DNA from 3 places in the Metabacillus sp. RB-C-LZQ-3-1 genome. Region 2 is predicted to be linked to each of the others. Evidence: riboswitches for the same ligand, from Rfam matches in the RefSeq annotation. Region 2 holds a riboswitch; each other region holds the start of a gene.
What was found. A riboswitch is a leader RNA that binds a small molecule or an ion and turns the genes downstream of it on or off. The one in region 2 is predicted to bind cobalamin.
Positions count from the first base shown of each region.

Region 1 (4,292 bases), on a different contig from region 2:
ATTTTCATTTTTCACACGATATTTCATCGCCAGCAAAGCTTCTGAATATTTCGTTGCCATCCCTAACAATCCGACAATCCACATCCAGAATATTGCTCCGGGACCGCCAAGCGTAATCGCTGTAGCCACACCGGCAATATTTCCGTTCCCGATTGTAGCAGCCAACGCCGTCATTAGGGCCTTAAAGTTACTTACATCCCCTTCTGCTGCTGAAGATTCTTCTTCTCTACCAAATCCCAATTTAAAGGCATATAGCAATCTTCTAAACTGTAAACCTTTCAAAGCAACTGTTAAAAATAAGCCTGTCCCAAATAACAAAATTAAACTGGGCGTTCCCCATAGAACCCCATTGATTTTCCCTATTATGTCCATCATTTTGTTGTACACCCCTCCAATTGTTAGCGCTTTCACCTATGTAGTACTATCATAAAATTTAATTATTGTCTTGTAATTGTTTTTTTTCACAAAATATTTAGTAGCCTTTTATTATTTTTCACAAACAACCATATTTATAATAGCCACTTCATGCTCTGATGTCAAAGCCAAAAATATGAAGATGTCCCCCAACATGATTAATGGCCATATTTTGATATAATTTCCATAGAAGAAAAAGGGGTATTTATATTTACACTTTCTATTAGTTTGGTTCATTATGAATTAAGCATTAAAATAAGATTCTGTTGTATGAAAGAGTTGTAAAAATAATGAATAAGGAAATAAGATAAGCGACCTTGTTATTCTGATTAGGAGGAATAACAGGTCGCTTATTTTTGGTGTAAACCTTTTAATCGTGATCAAAATAACTTTATATATTAGCATTAGGGTTTGACAATGTACCTTTAAGATACAAACTTAGTTCCTAATCGATATTAATATTAATGTTGATTAATAACTACATTGTAACTTCTAAATGGAATATCAAATACAATGAATAATAGATTGGGATTAAATTTTTCATTTGATTACATTAATCGATTTTAGCTAAATACTTTAAAGAAAAATCCCACATTATTGGTTAGAAGGATCTTCTGTATTTGTTTCTTCATCAGCAGGTTCTTCCGGATTCATCTCATCACTTGCAGGCTCTTCTGGAACCATTTCTTCACTTTCAGGTACTTCAGAATCTGTCTCTCCACCCATTGGTTCCTCTGTGTCCATTTCACCATTTACAGGCTGTTCTTGAATATCTTCCTGCATGTCTTGACCATCACTGCATGCTGCAGCAAGCATCACGGCTAGAATAGGAGCCGATAATTTCCAGGATGTTTTGAATACCATTTTGATTCCTCCTTCATATTATCAAGTGATCATCACAAGCAATTAATGATAGGGTATTTTCAACTCCCTTCCTTAAAAGCTAATGTCATTATAAACAAGCTCTTCCGAAAAATTTGTCGATTAACTCGATTTTTACTTGTTCTTAAATGGACTGAAAACTGCTTTTAATAAAGGTAAAAAACTTGTTATTTACTCCCATATATTTAAGGTAAAAGTCCCCTTTAGAAACAGGACCAGTAAATAACTAAAAATTAATGTATTTTCTGCTTGGTTAAACAACCAAAAAAATCGTACATTACCAGTTTTTTCAATTGTTATATTCATTAAACTCCCGTAGGGATACCTTTCCAGCTTTGTTCCCGTGGAATCTCACACCTTTCGATCAAACAACAATTCCCTATAGCAATTGGAAAATATCAACAGACCAAACAACAATCTTTTTAGAAGAAGGTTTTTATTTGGAGTTCAATTCATTTTCCTGTTATCTTTGTTCTATATCACTTCTGAATAATCTAAATCTATTATTCTAGTTTCTTTTTAAAATAGCTATTGCTAATTTGATCCAACTGATTTATCATGGAATCATATCGTTAAATCAACTATATATTGATTTTAACTTCTAATGAAAAACTATATATTGTATCTTTACGAGAGTTAGGCGCTTTGTTAGCTTAATAGGGAATCTGGTGAAAATCCAGAACTGTCCCCGCAACTGTAAGTGTGACGAATTGAGATTACCACTGTACCTCATGTATGGGAAGGACTCATAGTAGGAAGAACATAAGTCAGGAGACCTACCTAAACCTTGTGAAAGTTTCAATTTCTTCGGGGACTGAGAAGATGAAACGATAGTAAATCTCTTGAGCTATTCAACTTCAATGACTTGCTCTCTTTCTGTCGTTTTATCTTTCCCCCGCTAAAAAACGTACAGACGGAGGAATATACATGAGCAAGACAACATTATCCCCAATGATCCTGGATCAGCAAAATGGAACAGAAGCATTTGATCTCGGAAAACTAACAACCTTTATCAAAAGCATTCATCAACATTTTCCAACACTAAATATTGACGAATATCTTAATCGTATAGAAAATACGATCCTTCAAAGAGAATCCTATACCTCTGAACAGCTAATTAATCTTCTTATTTTAGAAGGATTATCTAATATTAATGAACAAGAGCCCGAATGGACCTACTTCTGTGCACACATTTATTTATCAAAACTTTATAAAGAAGCGGCAGCAAATCGAGGATATAAGAAAGAGCAAAAATATGGAGATTTTTACGAGCTTATTTCAACACTTATCTCAAAAGGACTTTATAGCTCAAGCTTATTAGAAAATTATTCAAAGGATGAGATAACCCAAATTGGATCCTTTCTTAAGCCGGAAAACGACTATTTATTTACATATATTGGCCTACGAACATTAGCAGATCGCTATCTAACAAAAGATTTTTCGAAACAAGTATATGAGCTGCCGCAGGAACGATTTTTAGTGATTGCTATGACATTAATGGCAAAGGAAAACAAAGCTAACCGTCTTGAACTCATTAAGCAAGCTTACTGGGCTATGAGTAATCTTTATATGACAGTAGCAACACCAACTCTTTCAAATGCCGGAAAACCTGTAGGACAGCTATCAAGCTGTTTTATCGATACGATTGATGACAGTCTTCAAGGAATTTTTGATAGCAATACAGACATCGCCAATCTATCGAAATCTGGTGGCGGTGTTGGGGCTTATCTCGGTAAAATCCGAAGCCGCGGAAGTGATATTCGCGGATTTAAAGGGGTTTCCTCAGGAATCATTCCATGGATGAAGCAGCTGAACAATACGGCTGTCAGTGTTGACCAGCTTGGGCAGCGTAAAGGAGCGATCGCAGTCTATCTTGATGTGTGGCATAAAGATATCTTTTCCTTCCTTGATGCAAAACTAAATAACGGTGATGAAAGAATGCGAACACATGATATTTTTACAGGAGTTTGTATTCCGGATCTTTTCATGGAGCAGGTTGAAGCACGGGCTGATTGGTACTTATTTGATCCACATGAGGTTCGTACCGTTATGGGCTTCAGTATTGAAGATTTTTACGACGAGGAAAAAGGAAATGGAAGCTTTAGAGAGCGTTATTGGGCATGTGTCCAAAATGAACAACTTTCAAAGGAAAAGGTGCCTGCAATTGAGATTATGAAACGAATCATGATTAGCCAATTAGAAGCAGGAACTCCTTATATGTTCTATCGTGATGAGGTGAACCGTAAAAACGCAAACTCCCATCAAGGTATGATCTATTGCAGCAATCTTTGCACAGAAATTACACAAAACCAAAGTCCAACTACTGTCGAAGAGCAATATACCGAGGATGGAAAAATTATTACGGTCAAAACACCGGGTGATTTTGTTGTTTGTAATCTCTCATCTATTAATCTTGCTAAAGCCGTTACAGATGATGTGTTAGAAAAGCTTATCCCTATTCAGGTTAGAATGTTGGACAATGTGATCGATTTAAATACAATCCCTGTCCTTCAAGCAAGGTTAACAAATGAAAAATATCGGGCGATTGGGTTAGGAACCTTTGGCTGGCACCATTTATTAGCTCTAAAGCAGCTTAAATGGGAACACGAAGAAGCCGTTGAGTTCGCAGATCATTTATACGAAAAAATCTCCTTCTTAACGATTTCTGCAAGCATGGAGCTTGCGAAAGAAAAAGGGGCCTACTCTGTGTTTAAAGGCTCTGATTGGGAAACTGGTGCCTATTTTGACAAACGAGGATACCACACACAGGAAAGCAACTATGATTGGGATGCTCTACAGCGTGATGTTGGGGCTCATGGAGTTAGAAACGGCTATTTAATGGCAGTTGCACCGAATGCTTCCACATCTATTATTGCAGGAAGCACAGCAAGTATTGATCCAATTTTCCAAAAAGTATATTCAGAAGAAAAGAAAGATTATAAAATTCCGGTTACCGTTCCAGATCTTAACTCAACAACAACCTGGTATTATAAGTC
Region 1 covers NZ_JBZFLI010000005.1:209,243-213,534, reverse strand. Annotated here, with positions in the region: gene AC4GZ8_RS10420 (alanine/glycine:cation symporter family protein) at 1-372, opposite strand, end outside; gene AC4GZ8_RS10415 (hypothetical protein) at 1,009-1,278, opposite strand; cobalamin riboswitch at 1,918-2,094, shown strand; gene AC4GZ8_RS10410 (ribonucleoside-diphosphate reductase subunit alpha) at 2,224-4,292, shown strand, end outside.
Region 1: it holds a riboswitch for cobalamin, as region 2 does, so the genes downstream of both, AC4GZ8_RS10410 (ribonucleoside-diphosphate reductase subunit alpha) here and AC4GZ8_RS21585 (ABC transporter substrate-binding protein) in region 2, are expected to answer to the same signal.

Region 2 (4,292 bases):
TAATATTTCCGGCTCCTGAGCTAAAGCTTTTGCTAATAACACCCTTTGCTTTTCTCCGCCACTAATCATACGAAATGGTATGTTCTTTAGATGAGCAATGTTAGTCATATCCATGACATCATCCATTATCCTTACATCTTGTTTTGATAACTGTTTAAGTAGGCCTTTTTGATGTGGATAACGACCAAGCGCGATAATTTCTTCGACGGTGTAATCAAATGATACATTTGCTTCCTGTGTGAGAACAGCCATTTTCTTCGCCTTATCAAGCTTTGAAAGTCTGGAAACTGGTTGATTTGATAAGAAGACCTCCCCATCCATTATCGGCAATTGACCAGTAATTAGCTTAAAAATCGTTGTTTTTCCACTTCCATTAGGTCCGAGGAGTGAAAAAAATTCTCCTTGTCCAATCTCAACATCGATTCCATTAATAATGGGCGGATTCGAGTAGCCACCTACTAAGTTTTCAATTCTTAACATTTATGATCCCCTCCGCCCAAGACGTTCTCGAATTAATAAAAGTGCGAATACTGGTGCCCCAATAAGGGCTGTAATCACACCAATCGGCAATTCCTTAGGTGCGATAATCGTACGCGAAACTAAATCTGCTAAAATAAGAAAAGCTCCTCCAACAAGCATTGACAAAGGAAGGACATGACGATGATTTGGACCTGTTATGAGCCGAATAAGATGTGGTATCACAAGTCCAACAAAACCAATCGAACCAGATACCGCCACAGCAGCACCTGTTAATAAGGAGGCTCCAATTAAGATGAAAATCTTCCTTTTTCTCACATCAACACCAATATGATCAGCGGCATCCTCGCCAAGGGCTAACGCATTCAGCTCTCGATGGTTGAAAAATAAGATTAAGGAACCAAGCACCATAAAAGGAACAATTAGTTGAACATGTGTCCAGTTTCTCATTCCAACACTTCCATATAACCAATAAATAATTTGTGTCATCGAATCTCGGTCACTTAAAGAAATTATGAGTGAAACGATTGCCCCTATAAAAGAACTCACAATAATGCCTGCTAAGATAATCGTTTCAATTGCAAGGTTGCGGCTGCTTAATTTTACAAGCCCAAAAACAAGAAACAAAGTTAGAAATCCACTAATAATCGCGACAACTGGAAGAGTAAAGTTTCCTAAGCCGATGATGGAAAACTGAAAAAAAATAACAAACACCGCACCAAGAGACGCTCCAGATGACACCCCAATTGTATAGGGATCTGCCAATGGGTTGCGTAAAAGCCCTTGAAAAGCTGCTCCTGCTAATGCTAAAGAAGCTCCAACGCAAAATCCAAGAAGTACTCTTGGTAAACGAATATTCCAAATAATCATTTCTTCGTTTTTGGGTATTTGTTCTAACCAGCCAAAACCTATGGTATTGTCGGATATAATATGTAAAATCGTTGTAACGGGCACCTGCACACTGCTAATAAATAAGCCAAGGAGGGCTGTACTAAGTACAAACCCTCCGCTTAGAATATACAGCCACGTAATCTTACTTTTCAAACACTTCAGGATAAATAAGCTTCGCAAGTGTCTCGACTCCTTCAATTAAACGAGGGCCTGGTCTTGTAACAGTATCGTTATCAACATCAAACACCTGTTCATTTTTAATCGCAGGTACGTCCGCCCATCCTTTACGTGCTAAAACTTGCTCACTTGGATTTTCTACATAATAGCCATAGGTTGTAATAATCACATCAGGATTTAATTTGACAATTTCCTCTTCTGTTAGTTTTACCCAACCATCTTGATCTTCTGCAGCATTAATGGCATTAATTGATTCTAGCATTTCATGCATAAACGTGTTTTTACCTGTAGTAAAGATATCTGGTGATGGAGAAACTTCTACCCATACTTTCTTTTTGTCTGTAATTTCTGCTGCTTTTTCTTTCACAACATCAAGGCGATCCTTCATATCTGTCACGATTTCATTTGCTTTATCTTCAGTACCTGTTGCTTGTCCAATCATTTCGATATTTTTATATACTTCTTCAAATGAAGATGTATCACCAACAACGATTACTTTCGTTCCTGCTTCTTCAAGCTGCTTTAAAATGTCAGGATGTGTTTCATAATGATAATCGGTTACTAACGCAAGATCTGGTTGAAGGGAAAGAACCTTTTCAATATTGATGTCCTGTCCGCCAACTTTTTCTTTCTCTAGAGCTTCTGGAGGATAGTTACAGAAATCGGATACACCTACAATTTTATCTCCTAATCCAAGCGCATATGCAATTTCAGTATTACTTGCTTGAATAGAGACAATTGATTCTGGCTCAGATTCAATCGTTACCTCTTGGTTGGCATCATCGGTTATTGTGACAGGAAATGGCTGTCCATTTACTGTATTGCCTTCTTCCTGTGCTGTCCCAGTCTCTGAATTCTGTTCTCCTTGCGTATTGTCCTCTTGTGACCCACATCCCACAATCATGAACATGCTTAACAGAAGAACAATACTTAATAAACCCCACTTCTTCATAAACGTACTCATTTTTCATTCTTCCTTTCTTTTTTGAACACAAAAAAACGCTATTCCTGTGGAAAGCGTTGATTAAAGGCGTCTATTTCAATGATCTCTTGTTCATTCTATGTATAAACATGCAATCTACTATATAAATAATAGCATTAACAATAAGAGATTACGAGCGCTTTAAACATTCCTTTCCTCGAGGAAGCTTAAAAAAACAAATAGGCAGGTCTCCTGACTTACGAATATAGCGGTCGGTTTCTCCTTCCCATGCTTTTACACAGTGGATCTTGTATAACCTTCCTTCTCGATTACAGTGGCGGGACCGTGTTGGATTTACACCAAACTTCCCTCTTAGTCTTACATATCTCTATGAAAGAAACCTATTTGTTTTATATTCATTTTTTTGTTTTCTATTAGTGAGTATAGTATAGTCTTGGTGGTTTGTAAAATAGATAAAGTGAATTTTTTATATATCTGTATCAAAGATAGTTTGCCTTTTAAAGTATTTTTGTCCATTGTGATAAATTGATTACAGTGTACAAATAAAAAATACCTGCTCCCAATGGGAGAGCAGGTTCTAACATTGATAAGAATTAAAGTCTATTTTGCGTTCTCATCAGGTTGATGAATGCCAAAAATATTTCCTTCAGTATCCATATAATACCCTTGCCATGCCATTCCAGGCAAAGCATGTTTTGGCTTAACAACCTTGCCTCCATTGTTTAGAATTTTAGATTCAGTAGAATCTAAATCTTCCACTACCATCGTGCATGTATAACCATTTTGCGGGTGGTCTTGAGATGGAGAAGCACTTTGGCGTTGCATTAAAGCTCCGTTAATTCCGGGTTCGTTCGCATCACCTGTCACTGCGCCGAAATAAGGCATTCCAGCGTAGTCGCTCCAATCTTCAAATGTCCAACCCAATACATCTCCATAAAACTTTTTAGCGCGTTCCATGTCATCAACATGAATTTCGAAATGTATTAATCTACCCATCATATCCTCCTTGACCTGTTTTGTATTTTGTACTGTTTGTTACGAGTATGTATTTCTCCTTAGTGCATGGGTACTCCTTCTTTATTAAGAAATATTTGTAAAAAAAAGGATATCTGTTGATTTCTTTCCATATCAACATTTGAAAAAATCAACAGATAGCTTTTATTAAAAGGTGAGCTCTTTTGTTTGCATTACTTCCTGAGGTTGTTCCTTTATGAGAAAAACTCCCAACAAACCTAACATTGAAAACAACACAGGAATCATAAAGCCGTAAAAATAACCAACATGACTTGCTGAAGCTTGAAAAGAGTCCAACACAGCTCCAAAAATGCCCGGTAATAAAACTGCACTTAAGAAGCCTCCCATGTTTGCAAAACCTGTAGCAACTCCTACTTCTTTTGTGTCAAATGATTGGCGTACAACTGCGAAAGTTAAAGCACTTGCACCATTTCCAAAGCCAATCATGAAAAAGAGGACAACGAGCATAAAAAGTGGTGGTTTTCCACTAAATAGTAGAAAGGAAGCCCAACATATAAAAATCATTGCATGGATAATCATATAGGGTTTTTTGATTGAATTCAGCCGACTTGAAATCATCGTTGATAATGGTGCACCAATAATGGCCCCAAAAAGTCCGATCATAACAAATTGACTAGCAGCAGACAATGACATATCAAACACATACATGCCATACGGAACGGCCCATGAGCCGATAAAGCCGACATATGTACCAACTGCACCGAAGTGACAGAAAAAGGCTGCCCATGCTTGGCGATTTGAAAAAATCCGCTTTAAAATTACCATGGTT
Region 2 covers NZ_JBZFLI010000018.1:62,402-66,693, reverse strand. Annotated here, with positions in the region: gene AC4GZ8_RS21595 (adenosylcobinamide amidohydrolase) at 1-480, opposite strand, end outside; gene AC4GZ8_RS21590 (FecCD family ABC transporter permease) at 481-1,548, opposite strand; gene AC4GZ8_RS21585 (ABC transporter substrate-binding protein) at 1,511-2,497, opposite strand; cobalamin riboswitch at 2,693-2,887, opposite strand; gene AC4GZ8_RS21580 (VOC family protein) at 3,089-3,484, opposite strand; gene AC4GZ8_RS21575 (MFS transporter) at 3,650-4,292, opposite strand, start outside.

Region 3 (4,292 bases), on a different contig from region 2:
AAAATAATGTCGTCATTTTTGTATTTTTTATGTTTTACATTAGGTCATTAAAGCTGTGAGTGTTTTTTCTACTGCTGATAACACATAAGGTTTTTCTCTTCAACAAAAAATGCGGGATCTAAAGATTCCGCATTTTTCGTTAAATAATATTTATCCTTTATTTACAAGTAATTTTTCTCTCGATTGCTTTGCCGCTTCTACCATCACCTTTAGCGCTTCAACCGTTTCATCAATTCCTCGGGTTTTTAAGCCACAATCCGGGTTAATCCAGAATAATTTCGGATCTAATACTTGAAGTGCACGATCAATATTTTTTATTAATTCCTCAACCTGTGGTACGCGAGGACTGTGAATATCATACACACCAAGCCCGATACCTTTGTTATATGTAGTTTCCTCAAAGGCTTGAATTAATTCCCCATGACTCCTTGAAGTTTCAATAGAAATGACATCAGCATCAAGTGCTTTAATTGCATCAATAATATCTTTGAAATTTGAATAACACATATGTGTATGAATTTGTGTATCATTTTGAACTGAGGATGTGGCAAGCTTAAATGCATATACTGCTGCATTAAGATAACTTTCCCAGTTTTCTTGCTTTAATGGCAGCCCTTCTCTAATCGCTGGCTCATCAACTTGGATCATTCGAATCCCATTCTCCTCGAGACTTTCAACCTCTTTTCTAAGCGCCAGTGCAATTTGATTTGCCACATCATAGCGTGATATATCATCCCGGACAAATGACCAATTTAGAATCGTAATAGGTCCTGTTAACATTCCTTTAACGGGTTTTGATGTTAATGACTGGGCATAGACAGTTTCTTTAACAGTCATGGATTGCTTTAAATCTACATCACCGTAGATAAGCGGGGGTTTCACACATCGTGAGCCATATGATTGCACCCATCCAAATTTTGTAAATTGAAACCCAGCTAGCTTTTCACCAAAGTATTCCACCATATCTGTTCGTTCGAATTCTCCATGGACAAAAACATCTAAGTCCAGTTCTTCCTGAATTTCGATCCATTTTTTAATCTCTGCTTTAATGTATTCCTCATATTCCACATCGGTTAACTCACCTTTCCGCCACTTTAGACGATGGTTTCTTACTTCTTTTGTCTGCGGGAAGCTACCAATTGTTGTCGTTGGAAGGAGGGGTAATCGAAAAGTCTTTTTTTGAATCTCCTGACGAACAGAAAAATCAGCTTTCCGCTCCGCTTTATATAAATGAATATTTCTTGTAGCATCCTGAACTTCTGCGTTGTTTCGAAATGTTGATTTGTTTAATGCTTGAATAGCTGATGTGCTTGAGTCGATCTCTTTTTGTACAGTTTCAATTCCATGATTCATTCCTTTTGTCAGTAGAACAACTTCATTTATTTTTTCATCAGCAAAAGATAATGCATTTTTCAGAACTTTATCTAGTGTTTCTTCATTAGTTACTGTGACTGGAACATGTAACAAACTTGATGATGGTTGTAAGATTAAACGATCCCTTGAAACAAACTCCGATAATTCTGTAATGAGTGAAATCTTTTCTTCAAGATTGCATCTCCATATGTTACGTCCATTGATCACTCCTGCTGCTAACACCTTATCTGAAGGAAAACCATATTGGTTTATTGCAGAGAGATGATATCCTCCATCATGAACGAAATCTAGCCCAATCCCCTGAACTGGCAGAGAGCATACCTCTTTAAAATAATCAATTCGGTCAAAATATGTTTGCAAAATCACCTTTACATTTGGTGCTGCTTCATGTAACTGTTGATAGACTTCTTGGAATAGTTCAACTTCAACGTCCGTAATAGTTGTAGATAAAATCGGTTCATCGATTTGAACCCACCTTACACCTTCTGATTGTAATTGCTGTAAAATGTCAGCATAAATTGTGACAAATTTTTTGACCAATAAATGAAATTCAGACTTCTTATATCCTTTTGAAAGCTTTACAAAGGTAACAGGACCTAAGATTACTGGTTTTCCTTCTATTTCAAGCTTTTGTTTTGCTTCTTTATAATATTGGAGAGGACGGTTTTCAACAAGTTGAGGTTCGACATCATATAATTCCGGAACAATGTAATGATAATTTGTGTTAAACCATTTTGTCATTTCACAAGCAACCGCATCTTTATTCCCTCTTGCCATATCAAAATATGTCTCGATTGAAACAGGTCCGCCATGATAATCAAAACGCTTTGGTACTAGACCAAACATAACTGCTGTATCAAGTACATGATCATATAAACTAAAATCACCAACTGGAATTAGATCAATTCCTTGTTCTTTTTGCTTCTTAAGATGTTGAAGTCGGATCTCTTCCATTTGCTTTAAAAATTTGTCTTGATCAAGATTGCCTGCCCAATATTGTTCAAGCACTTTTTTCCATTCGCGTTTTTCCCCAATACGTGGATAGCCTAAGTTTGAACTTTTTATTTGTGTCATTATCTTCCTACACTCCTCTAATCTTTATTTTTTGTCCCAAACTAAAAAATCTCTCTTTTCAAATTAGAAAAGAGAGATTCATACGCATAGCTAACTAGAGTTGAGACATTCTGGCTTTCTCAACACGTATTCCTCACTCCTCCCTATACATCCGTAGGTACAAGCGCATATAACAGGCAGGTCTCCTGACTTAGGTTCATTGCTTCTTATCCCTTCCCATTCCATTTTGAAATAGTGGTAATTGATAAGTTGCTCCTCATTACAGTGGCGGGACCGTGCCGGATTTTCACCGGGCTTCCCTTTTAAGCTATGATCGAATCACACAGCACCTGATACATTTGATATGTAATTTTTAAGATGATGTTCTAAAAGCAAAAAAGACCTCTCTTTATCATAAATAGAGAGGTCTTCATCTTGAAATCCCCTCTTATCTGTCAAAGCAATAACTTTGCAGGAATTAGCACCTTTTCAACAAATTATCGTTGAATGGTTGCCGGGCTTCATCGGGCCAGTCCCTCCACCTCTCTGAATAAGAGTTTTTAGATAATTATTTATGTTTTGAATTTAATAGTCATCTTAGCATGAGAAATGAAAACTGTCAAAAAGAATTTTTAAAGTAGGGTGTTTTCGTAGGATAATGTGGCAAAGAAAGATGATAGATTACTAAATTTATTAAACAAAGAAATCTAAGAATTACAGTTGTTTAAATGCAAAAAACCTGCTAGATCATTGATCTAACAGGTGAACGATTATAATTCTCCTACCGAAGAGGGACGTACCTTTGCTTTATCTGCTGCACTCGCATTCTTGTTTGCATCTTCTCTATTTTCAGCCATTTCTTCTACCGTTTTTACTTTTAACCGAGCTGCTCCTGTATAATTCTTTGTAGGTATCCGAGGTTGAGTATTTAGACGTTTTTTTGCTTCCAAGATCGCTTTTGAATATTGAGGCAACCATTTTTCCTGCGCAACTAACATTTCATCAGTCATTTGCCATATTTCTTTCGGATTACATACTGCACCAACTAGCGGATCCATCATCATCGCTTGACGTAAAAGCAGATCATCTCCCTTAACAGCAGCTTCTACCGCTAAACGCTGGACGGAAATGCTTACATTACAAACAGCAGCACATCCAAGAGGAAGATCTCCTACATGCGGCATATTTATTCCGTTTCGATCGACATACCCTGGTGCTTCAATAATCGCATCATCAGGAAGGTTAGAAATAATTCCATTATTCACAACATTAAAATGCCCGCGATAAACTCTTCCTGTTTCAAGACCTTCGATAATATATGAACCATGCTCTTCACTTCGGTTTTCCTGTTTATATGTAAGTGCAGGCTCCTTCATCCAATTCGGAAAATCTGATTCAAACCAATTCCTTCCCTCTGTGCAGACACGTAAATATCCACCTGTTTCCCCGTTTATCCATGAACCTAAATCAATCCATTCATTTATCTCATCTGGGCGTTTACGATACCAAGGGACATATTCACTTAAGTGTCCATTAGATTCAGTAGAGTAATAGCCAAATCTCTTTAGCATGTCAATTCTCACTTTTTCTGTTTTACTAAACTCAGGATGTTGTTCAAAAGCCTCCAGTATCTGACCTGTTAGATCCTCTCCCTTATGTTTCACACTAATATACCAAGTCTGATGATTGATACCAGCGCAAATAATATCAATTTCCTCTTTTTTATATCCTAAAGCTTCTGCAATTTGCCGATGTCCTCCTTGAACTCCATGACAAAGTCCGATTGTCCGAACACCACCATATGTATTGCAGGCCCAGGTTATCATAGCCATTGGATTGGCATAATTTAATAATAGACAATCTTT
Region 3 covers NZ_JBZFLI010000002.1:143,567-147,858, reverse strand. Annotated here, with positions in the region: gene metE (5-methyltetrahydropteroyltriglutamate--homocysteine S-methyltransferase) at 151-2,448, opposite strand; cobalamin riboswitch at 2,607-2,796, opposite strand; SAM riboswitch class I at 2,873-2,984, opposite strand; gene AC4GZ8_RS04090 (alpha-glucosidase/alpha-galactosidase) at 3,198-4,292, opposite strand, start outside.
Region 3: it holds a riboswitch for cobalamin, as region 2 does, so the genes downstream of both, metE (5-methyltetrahydropteroyltriglutamate--homocysteine S-methyltransferase) here and AC4GZ8_RS21585 (ABC transporter substrate-binding protein) in region 2, are expected to answer to the same signal.